3 regions of the Azospirillum sp. A29 genome follow, and region 2 is predicted to be linked to each of the others. Evidence: predicted binding sites of a transcription regulator. Region 2 holds the regulator's gene; each other region holds the start of a gene.
What was found. Region 2 encodes PhoB, which activates phosphate uptake and scavenging genes when phosphate is short. Its sites were predicted from a motif close to TNTCATAAAACTGTCA; they were not measured.
Positions count from the first base shown of each region.

Region 1 (3,249 bases), on a different replicon from region 2:
CTGGCCGTCGGCTTCCGCCGCATAGGGCAAGCCTGGGACCGTCCGGCGTTCGGTGCCGGGAAGCACATACTGCTCACCTTGGTCGGTGCGTTCGATATGCGGCATGACCGGTATCCTGTCTCCACCGGACCGATCCTGCCGTTCCCGCCCTTGCGGGTCAAGGGCGGGCTGCGTCACGAAGGGCTTATCCGTTCGTACCGCCATCCGCCCCCTCGTTCACAGGGTGTTCTCCCCCCGGATCGAGGCCCTTACGGGTGCAGGACGCTCGCCACCAGCAGGTAGGACAGCCAGGCGACGATGCCGGAGGCGGGAATCGTCAGCACCCAGGCCCAGACGATTCGGCCCGCTAGCCCCCAGCGCACCGCCGAGGTCCGGCGGGCGGAACCGACGCCGACGATGGCGCCGGTGATGGTGTGGGTGGTCGAAACCGGGATGCCCAGCCACGTCGCGCCGAACAGCGTGATGGCGCCCGCCGTCTCGGCGCAGAAGCCCTGGTAGGGCTTCAGGTCGGTGATGCGCGACCCCATGGTACGGACGATGCGCCAGCCGCCCATCATGGTGCCCAGCCCCATCGCCAGCTGGCAGGCGATGATGACCCAGAAGGGAACGTGGAAGGTATCGCCCAGCATGCCCTGGCTGAACAGCAGGACGGCGATGATGCCCATCGTCTTCTGCGCGTCGTTGCCGCCATGGCCCAGGCTGTACAGCGCCGCCGAGACGAGCTGCCAGTGCCGGAACTGGCGGTCGACCGCGAAGGGGGCGGCCCGGCGCAGCGCCCAGGACAGCACCAGCATCAGGAACAGCGCCAGCAGCAGGCCGATGCCGGGCGACAGCACGATGGCGACCGCCGTCTTGGTGAAGCCGCTGCCGATGATGGCGCCGAAACCGGCCTTGGCGATGCCCGCCCCGGCGATGCCGCCGACCAGCGCGTGCGAGGAGGAGGACGGCAGCCCGAGATACCAAGTGATCAGGTTCCAGCCGATGGCGCCGATCAGCGCCGCCAGGATCACCGCCGGGTCCATCACCAGCGGATCGACCAGCCCGGTGCCGATGGTGGTGGCGACATGCAGGCCGAAGAACAGGAAGGCGATGAAGTTGAAGAAGGCCGCCCACAGGACGGCCAGCTTGGGCGACAGCACGCGGGTCGACACCACGGTGGCGATGGAGTTCGCCGCGTCGTGCAGGCCGTTGATGAAGTCGAAGGCGAGCGCCACCAGAACGATGACGGCGATCGCCGGCAGGCCGAGTTGCAGGGCCTCCATGACCGGGACCGCCTCAGACCTGATCGAGCGTGATGCCCGCGACCAGGTCGCCGACGTCGTCGCACCGGTCGGTCACCGCCTCCAGCATCTCGTACAGCTCGCGCCGGCCGAGGAAGGCGATCATGTCCGGCTTCTCCGCGATCAGCGACTGGAGCGCGCTGCGCAGGATGTCGTCGGCCTCGTCCTCGATGTCGGACAGCCGGCCGCAGAGATGGTCGATCCGCTCGGCGTTGCGGGCGATGGAGCCCAGGAGCGGCATCAGTTCGACCAGCACGTCGGCCTGCTGGCGGATCAGGGCGACGAAGCGGCGCATCGGCTCGTCGAACGCCTCGATGCCATAGAGGCCGGCATGGCGCGGCACCTCGTCCATCAGGTCGATGGCGTCGTCCAGCGCGTTGATCAGCGACAGGATGTCCGAGCGGTCGAAGGGGGTGATGAAGGCGCGGTGCAGGTCGCGCCCGGCATCCTTGGCGACGCGGTCGGCGTCCTTCTCCACCCGCTTCAGCGCGGCGACCTTCTGCACGCGGTCGTCCGGTCCGGAATCCATCACCGCTTCCAGCGCAATGGATGCTGCCACGATATGGCGGGCCTGCTCGACGAACTGGTCGACGAAGCGTTCCTCCTTCGGCATCAGCGAACGGAATGCGCGCAGCAGCATGGGACGGTGACTCGCGTAGACTGGAATGGTTTGGCGCTGCTCTTAGCACGCTTCGCGGTGCGGTGCAGCGGCGGCATGTCATGTAAAGGTCATGAAACAGTCATTTGGTAGCAAAATCGCCACAGGTCGCGGCATATCGCCGCTTTTCACCCCTCCAACCAATCCGGCAGACCAGTTGGGCTGGCCGCCCTTGGGCAGACCCCATGGAAAGCCGCCGGACGCCTTCCCAAATCTCCCCCGAAGCCCCTTCCCCGACCGCAGGGTTCCGCCGATGACGTGCCCACCCCCCGCCTTCCGCCTTGCCATGCCGGCGCTCGCCGTGCTGCTGCTGAGCGCCGCCCCGCTGCATGCCCAGACGGTTCCGCCCGCAGACCCGGCCGGCCGGTGCAGCCCGACCGTCTCGGCTGCGCTCAGCACCTGGGACACCGGAGTCGCGGCGGCGGAGCGTTTCGGCGACAAGGCCGCGGCGGTGGCGCGCGAAAAGGGGCGTGAATATCTGCTGCCGCTGCTGGGGATCGACCCGAAGGCGGTGCCGCCTGACACCAAGGGCGGCGGCACGACCGACGACGTCGGCCGCGCGCTGGAGGAAAGCCGCAACGATCCCAAGCGCCGCGCCGACCTCTGCGCCGCCATCACCCGCGCGGCGGACGAGGCGAAGAACTCGGCCGGCGCCGGGCTCGACGCGCTGAAACGGGCCCTGGACAACTGGCAGCTGACGCCGCCCGCCGCTCCCGCCCCCGGCCCGGCCCCCGTCCCTGCTCCGGAGCCGACGAAACAGGACGGGCTGATCCGGACCTGACCTGCTTTAAATCCGCCGCAGCGGACGCCGGGCGCTCCACACCCCGGCCAGGAAGGGCAGCGCCAGCAGGACCTGCAAGGCTGCCCAACCCAGCGCCTCCCAGTTCGGCCGGGTCCACTCGACCTCGTGCAGCGCCTCCATGAAGGGCAGCTGGCCGTAGATCAGCGATTCGAGCGGCACGAAGCCCTCGGCCACCACGGTCAGCAGCGCCGCCAGCAGCAGCCCGAAGCCCAGCACCGACTCGACCGGCAGGCGGCGGACGGCGCCGCACAGGCCGCGCGGTTCGCCATCGGCAAAGGGAATTGCCGGACGGAACAGGCTGGCGATGCCCAGCGCGCCGCGCGTCTCCGTCCCCACCGGCCGTCGGGCGGCGCGGATCAGGCCCAGCGCCGGCAGCGCCACCGCCGGGATCAGCAGATAGGGGTTGGGGAAGTCGCGGTAGCGGCCGTCGAAGACGATCAGCAGCGACCAGACCAGCGCCGCGACGCCCAGCGCCACGGCGCTCCACCGCCCCACCCGCTCGGTGCGGG
Region 1 covers NZ_CP170470.1:546,207-549,455, forward strand. Annotated here, with positions in the region: gene ABNQ38_RS38285 (hypothetical protein) at 1-105, opposite strand, end outside; gene ABNQ38_RS38290 (inorganic phosphate transporter) at 249-1,262, opposite strand; gene ABNQ38_RS38295 (DUF47 domain-containing protein) at 1,276-1,920, opposite strand; gene ABNQ38_RS38300 (hypothetical protein) at 2,192-2,719, shown strand; gene ABNQ38_RS38305 (glycosyl hydrolase family 17 protein) at 2,726-3,249, opposite strand, start outside.
Region 1: ABNQ38_RS38295 (DUF47 domain-containing protein) is a predicted target of PhoB. The motif match lies at 2,008-2,023, and genes of this name have one in related genera.

Region 2 (3,249 bases):
GAACATCAACAACCTCGCCGCGGTGCCGTCGATCATCTTCGGCCTGCTCGGTTTGGCCGTGTTCCTGGGATTCTTCGGCATGCCGCGCTCCGCCCCGCTGGTCGGCGGGCTGGTGATGGCGCTGATGACGCTGCCGGTCATCATCATCGCGTCCCGCGTCGCGCTGAAGGCGGTGCCGCCGTCGATCCGTCAGGCGGCGCTGGGCATCGGCGCCTCGCCCCTGCAGACGGTGCTGCACCATGTGCTGCCGCTGGCGATGCCCGGCATCCTGACCGGCACCATCATCGGCATGGCCCGCGCGCTGGGCGAGACGGCGCCGCTGCTGATGATCGGCATGGTCGCCTTCATCGTCGACATCCCCCACGGGCTGACCGACAGCGCCACGGTGCTGCCGGTGCAGATCTACATGTGGGCCGACAGCCCGGAGCGGGCCTTCACCGAGCGCACCTCGGCGGCGATCCTGATCCTGCTCGGCGTCCTGATCCTGCTGAACGGCGCGGCCGTAATCCTGCGCAAGATTTTCGAGAGACGGTGGTGAGCGTCATGAGCATTCAGAACCCGCTGAAGCTGCGGCCCCGTGCCGACGACCGTGCTGGTCAACGCTCCGGCGCCGCGCTGCCCAACAAGATGACCGCCCGTGGGGTGAAGGTGTTCTACGGCGCCAAGCAGGCGTTGAAGGGCATCGACCTCGACATCCGGGAAAACCGGGTGCTGGCGCTGATCGGCCCGTCCGGCTGCGGCAAGTCGACCTTCCTGCGCTGCCTGAACCGGATGAACGAGACCATCGAGGGCTGCCGGGTCGAGGGGCGGATCGCGCTCGACGGCGAGGACGTCTATGGCAAGGCGGTCGATGCGGTGCAGCTGCGCGCCCGCGTCGGCATGGTGTTCCAGAAGCCGAACCCCTTCCCCAAGTCGATCTACGACAACGTCGCCTACGGCCCGCGCATCCACGGGCTGGCCTCCGGCCGGGACGAGCTGGACGAGGTGGTGCAGACCTCGCTGAAGCGCGCCGGCCTGTGGGGCGAGGTGAAGGACCGGCTGCGCGAACCCGGCACCAGCCTCTCCGGCGGCCAGCAGCAGCGGCTGTGCATCGCCCGCGCCATCGCCGTCAGCCCCGAGGTGATCCTGATGGACGAGCCCTGCTCGGCGCTCGACCCCATCGCGACCGCCCACATCGAGGAACTGATCGATGAGCTGCGGGCCAACTACACCATCGTCATCGTCACCCACAACATGCAGCAGGCCGCCCGCGTGTCGCAGCGCACCGCCTTCTTCCATCTGGGCGAGATGGTGGAGTGCGACGACACCGAGGAAATCTTCACCAACCCGCGCGACGAGCGCACCCAGGGCTACATCACCGGCCGCTATGGCTGAGATCCGCCCTGTGTGCCTGACGCCCGCCCCTCTTCCCTCCTTTGTTGAAAAGGCTGTGCCATGCCGGTTAACGTCGAGACGCGCGCTGTGAACGGAGCCACCATGAATGCGGCCCTGAAGCCGCTCGTCCTGATCGTCGAGGACGAGGCCGACATCCTGACGCTGCTGAAGTACAACCTTGAAAAGGAAGGCTTCCGCGTCGCCACCGCCAGCGACGGCGAGGAGGCCCTGCTGGCCGCCGGCGAACAGACGCCGCACATCGTCCTGCTGGACTGGATGCTGCCGCTGATGAGCGGGCTGGAGGTCTGCCGCCAGCTGCGCCGCAACGCCAAGACCCGCGACATCCCGATCATCATGCTGACCGCCCGCGGCGAAGAAGGCGACCGGGTGCGCGGCCTGAATTCCGGGGCCGACGACTACATCACTAAGCCCTTCTCGCCGACCGAGCTGGTCGCCCGCATGCGCGCCGTGCTGCGCCGCGCCTCGCCCGGCATGACCGACGAGGTGCTGACCTTCGCCGACGTGACGATGGATCTGGCCGCCCACCGCGTCCGCCGCAACGGTCGGGACGTACACCTCGGCCCGACCGAATTCCGCCTGCTGCGCCACTTCATGCAGCATGCCGGCCGCGTCTTCTCGCGCGAGCAGCTGCTCGATCTGGTATGGGGCCACGACGTGTACGTCGAGCCGCGTACGGTCGACGTACACATCCGCCGCCTGCGCAAGGCGATGAACGAGGAGGACGAGCTGGACCTGATCCGCACCGTGCGGTCGGCCGGCTACGCGTTGGATACCAAGTCGGTGTGAGCCCAGCGTTGGGATGGGGGTAGGATGGGGGCCGAACCACCGCAGCACTGGTGAGACTGCCTCCATGCCCTCCCCCATGCCCCTAATGATCCTGCTCTTCACCGATTTCGGGCTATCCGGTCCCTACACCGGCCAGATGAAGGCGGTGTTGGCGCAACAGGCACCCGGCGTGCCGGTCATCGACCTGTTCGCCGACGCCCCCGCCTTCGACCCGCAGCTGTCCGCCTATCTGCTGGCGGCCTACGCCCCGGCCTTCCCGGCCGGCAGCGTCTTTCTCTCTGTCGTCGATCCCGGCGTCGGCACCGACCGGCAGCCGGTGATGGTGGAGGCCGACGGGCGCTGGTTCGTCGGTCCGGACAACGGCCTGTTCGCCCTGATCGCCCGCCGCGCAACGTCGCTAAACGTCTGGAAGATCGACTGGATCCCGGACCGGCTGTCCGCCAGTTTCCACGGCCGCGACCTGTTCGCCCCCGTCGCCGCCAGCCTCGCCACCGGGCAGGCCGTCGCGCGCAGCCCGCTCGATCCCGCCGCCATCGACCGGCCGGACTGGCCGGACGAGTTGGCCCGCATCGTCTATGTCGATGTCTACGGCAACGCCATGACCGGCATGCGGGCATCCGCCCTGCCCGCCGATGCGGTGCTGACCGCCGGTGGCGCCCGCATCGCCCGTGCCCGCACCTTCGGCGCTGTCGGGCCGGGAGAGCCGCTGTGGTACGAGAACTCCAACGGGCTGGCGGAGATCGCCGTCAACCGCGGGCGGGCCGACCGCGTGCTGGGTCTCAAGGTCGGCGACCCGGTGACCGTCGAGCCCTGACCGGAAAAGAAAACCGCCCGGAAGCGGGTGCTTCCGGGCGGCTGGCGCGTGATCCGATGCTTGTCCGATCAGGCGTCTCGGGTCAGATGTCTCTGATCTGATGTCTGGGGATCAGTCGTTGTTGCGCTGGCCCAGGAACTGCAGCAGGAACTGGAACAGGTTGATGAAGTCCAGGTACAGCGTCAGGGCGCCCATCAGGGCCAGCTTGCCGGTGCTCTCGTGATCGTAGCCCTCGGCGTAGCTTTCCTTGATCG
Region 2 covers NZ_CP170466.1:1,749,440-1,752,688, reverse strand. Annotated here, with positions in the region: gene pstA (phosphate ABC transporter permease PstA) at 1-538, shown strand, start outside; gene pstB (phosphate ABC transporter ATP-binding protein PstB) at 628-1,374, shown strand; gene phoB (phosphate regulon transcriptional regulator PhoB) at 1,477-2,181, shown strand; gene ABNQ38_RS23225 (S-adenosyl-l-methionine hydroxide adenosyltransferase family protein) at 2,267-2,995, shown strand; gene ABNQ38_RS23220 (Bax inhibitor-1/YccA family protein) at 3,107-3,249, opposite strand, start outside.

Region 3 (3,249 bases), 620 kb from region 2:
TCTGCGCCAGCCTTTCCAGGCGATGCACCTGTTCCACCATCTGCTGAGCGGCCGGCTGACCGATCCGGCTTCCATCGAGCTGGCGAACAAGCTGGAGCAGGCGATCCTTGGCGGCGAGGCGCTGCTGCGCGCCCTGTTGGAGGTTTCCGCGCTGGAGGCCGGGCTGGTCACCGCCAAGCAGCAGACTTTCCCGGTCGACGAGCTGTTCGCCAAGATGCTGGAGGAGTTCGGCCCGGAGGCGGAGGCTAAGGGCCTGCGCCTCAACATCCACCCGTTCGACGCCGACATCACCAGCGACCCGGCACTGATGGAGCGGCTGCTGCGGCCGATCATGGCCAATGCCCTGCGCTACACGCTGAAGGGCGGCGTCCTGCTGGCGGCGCGGCGGCGCGGCGAGTTCCTGCGCATCGAGGTGTGGGACACCGGTGTCGGCATCGACCCGTCCAACCATGCCGTGATCTTCGAGGATTTCCAACAGCTCGGCAATCCGGGACGCGACCGCAAGCAGGGGCTGGGCCTCGGCCTTGCCATCGTGCGGCGGCTGGGGCAGGTGCTGGGGCATCCGGTGACGGTGCGCTCCAGGCTCGGCAAGGGCTCCGTCTTCGCGGTGGAGGTGCCGCTGGCCGGCAATGACGGCGACCGCTCGGGCGACGACTCCGCCGACAGCGAGCCGGAGCCGGCGGCCGGACAGTCGTCCTTCGCTGCCGCTCCCGCGGTGACCGGCACGGTGCTGGTGATCGAGGACGATGCGGTGCAGCTTGAGGGGATCGGGCTGCTGCTGCGCGGCTGGGGCTATGCGGTCATCCCCGCCCGCGGCATTGACGAAGCCTGTGCCGGGCTGGAGGGTGGTGCGGCGGCACCCGACCTCGTGCTGTCCGACCTGCGCCTGTCGGGGCCGGAGACCGGCATCGACGCCATCCAGGCGGTCCGTGCCCGCTGCGGCCGGCGGGTGCCGGGCGTCATCGTCACCGGCGACACCGATCCCGACCGCCTGCGCAGCGTCGACCGCAGCGGCTTTCCCCTGGTCCACAAACCCTGCGATCCGGTCGCCCTGCGCCGCCTGTTGAGCCGCAGCCTGATGGCCGGACAGGCGGGGTCTTTGCCGCCCGTCCGCCGGCCGGATGCCATCTGTCAGCATTAGCCCTTCCGCACTTGCGCGTTTTCGCTCTGCAACATTTTATCGCCGCGATTTTCACGTCATAAAACTGTAATGTGGCGTCTTGACAGACCCGTGTATGCGTGCGCAGTGTGACGGTTAGAGCAACCAAACAGTTTCGAAAGCGATCATCGCGCTGCCGGTCTTTTTCGCAATCGCACACAACGTCGCTCACATTGGCGTGTGCGGCGGCCTCTGCGATTGCCACCAAAACTTCACGAAAGCGTCGCGGGACGGCAACCCGTTGCCCTCATGACAACCGCGAACCATACCGGGATAGGGAGACCCACCGCATGTTGACCCGCCGCAAGCTTGCCCTCCTGTCGGGCGCCGCCGCCACCTCCACCCTGCTGTTCGCCGCCGCACTGCCGGGCTCGGCTCTCGCGCAGCAGAAGACCGTGGTCGATTTCTGGCACGGCCTGCCGCAGCCGCTGGGCGGCCAGCTGGAGCAGATCGCCAAGGACTTCAACGACAGCCAGCAGGCGGTCCAGGTCAACGCCTCCTACAAGGGCAGCTATCCGGAGACGATGCAGGCGGCCATCGCCGCCTTCCGCGCCGGCAACGCGCCGCACATTGTGCAGATGTTCGAGGTCGGGACCGCCACCATGATGGCCGCCGGTCCGGCGGTGAAGCCGGTCTACCAGCTGATGCAGGAGACGGGCGCGTCCTTCGACGCCGACGCCTACATCCCGGCGGTGAAGGGTTACTACTCGTCCAAGGACGGGAAGATGATGGCGCTGCCGTTCAACAGCTCCAGCACCATCATGTTCTACAACAAGGACGCCTTCCAGAAGGCCGGCCTCGATCCCAACAAGCCGCCGGCGACCTGGCCGGAGATGATCGAGGCGACGAAGAAGCTGAAGGCGTCGGGCTCCACCTGCCCGCTGACCACCGCTTGGCCGGTGTGGGCGCAGTTCGAACAGCTGGGTGCCATCCACAACACGCCCTTCGCCAGCCAGGCCAACGGCTTCGGCGGCTTGAACGCCGAGCTGAAGATCGACGCCCCGCTCTACGTCAAGCATGTCCAGACGCTGATCGACATGCAGAAGGACGGCCTGTTCAAGTATGGCGGCCGCGACAACAAGCCCGACGCCCTGTTCCCGTCGGGCGAATGCGCGATGATCCACGCCTCGTCGGGCCTGCGCAGCCGCATTCTGAAGGAGGCGACCTTCGCCTGGGGTGCCGCTCCGCTGCCCTACTGGCCGGAATTCGCCAAGGACGGCCCGAAGAACAGCATCATCGGCGGCGCCGCCTTCTGGGTGATGACCTCGCCCAAGCGCACGCCGGCCGAATACAAGGCGGTGTCGCAGTTCTTCACCTACCTCGCCAAGCCCGAGGTCGATGCCAAGTGGCACATGGACACCGGCTACGTTCCGGTGACGATGAAGGGCTTCGAACTCGCCAAGGCGCAGGGCTATTACGAGAAGAACCCCGGCGCCGACGTGCCGGCCGCTCAGCTGACCCGGACGCCGACCACCGAGAACAGCATGGGCCTGCGCCTGGGCAACCTGCCGGAGATCCGCAACATCATCCAGGAAGAGCTTGAGAAGGCCTTCCAGGGCCAGCAGGACGCCAAGCAGGCGCTCGACGCCTCGATCAAGCGCGGCAACACCGTGCTGCGCAACTTCGAGCGCGCCAACAAGGGCTGATCCCGTCTGCAACATCCTTCCCCCGCCCGGTGGCGGGGGAAGGATCGCGCTGTTTACCATTCACGAAAGACCATCCTTTGCAGCGTCGCGTCACCTTCGACAACCGGCTGTTGCCCTACCTGCTGCTGGCGCCGCAGGTGGCCGTGACGCTGGTGTTCTTCATCTGGCCGGCAGCCAACGCGATCTGGCAGTCGGTGCATCTGCAGGACGCCTTCGGCATCCGCAGCGAGTTCGTCTGGTTCGAGAACTTCACCAATGTGCTGGGCGACCCGAACTATCTCGACACGCTGAAGGTCACGGTCGTCTTCAGCCTGGCGGTGACCGTGCTTGCGATGGGGCTGGCGCTGCTGCTGGCGGTGCTGGCCGATTCGAAGATCAAGGGCGCGCGGGCCTACAAGACGCTGCTGATCTGGCCCTACGCGCTGGCTCCGGCCGTCGCGGCGG
Region 3 covers NZ_CP170466.1:1,128,209-1,131,457, reverse strand. Annotated here, with positions in the region: gene ABNQ38_RS20155 (ATP-binding protein) at 1-1,141, shown strand, start outside; gene ugpB (sn-glycerol-3-phosphate ABC transporter substrate-binding protein UgpB) at 1,450-2,805, shown strand; gene ugpA (sn-glycerol-3-phosphate ABC transporter permease UgpA) at 2,883-3,249, shown strand, end outside.
Region 3: ugpB (sn-glycerol-3-phosphate ABC transporter substrate-binding protein UgpB) is a predicted target of PhoB. The motif match lies at 1,196-1,211, and genes of this name have one in related genera.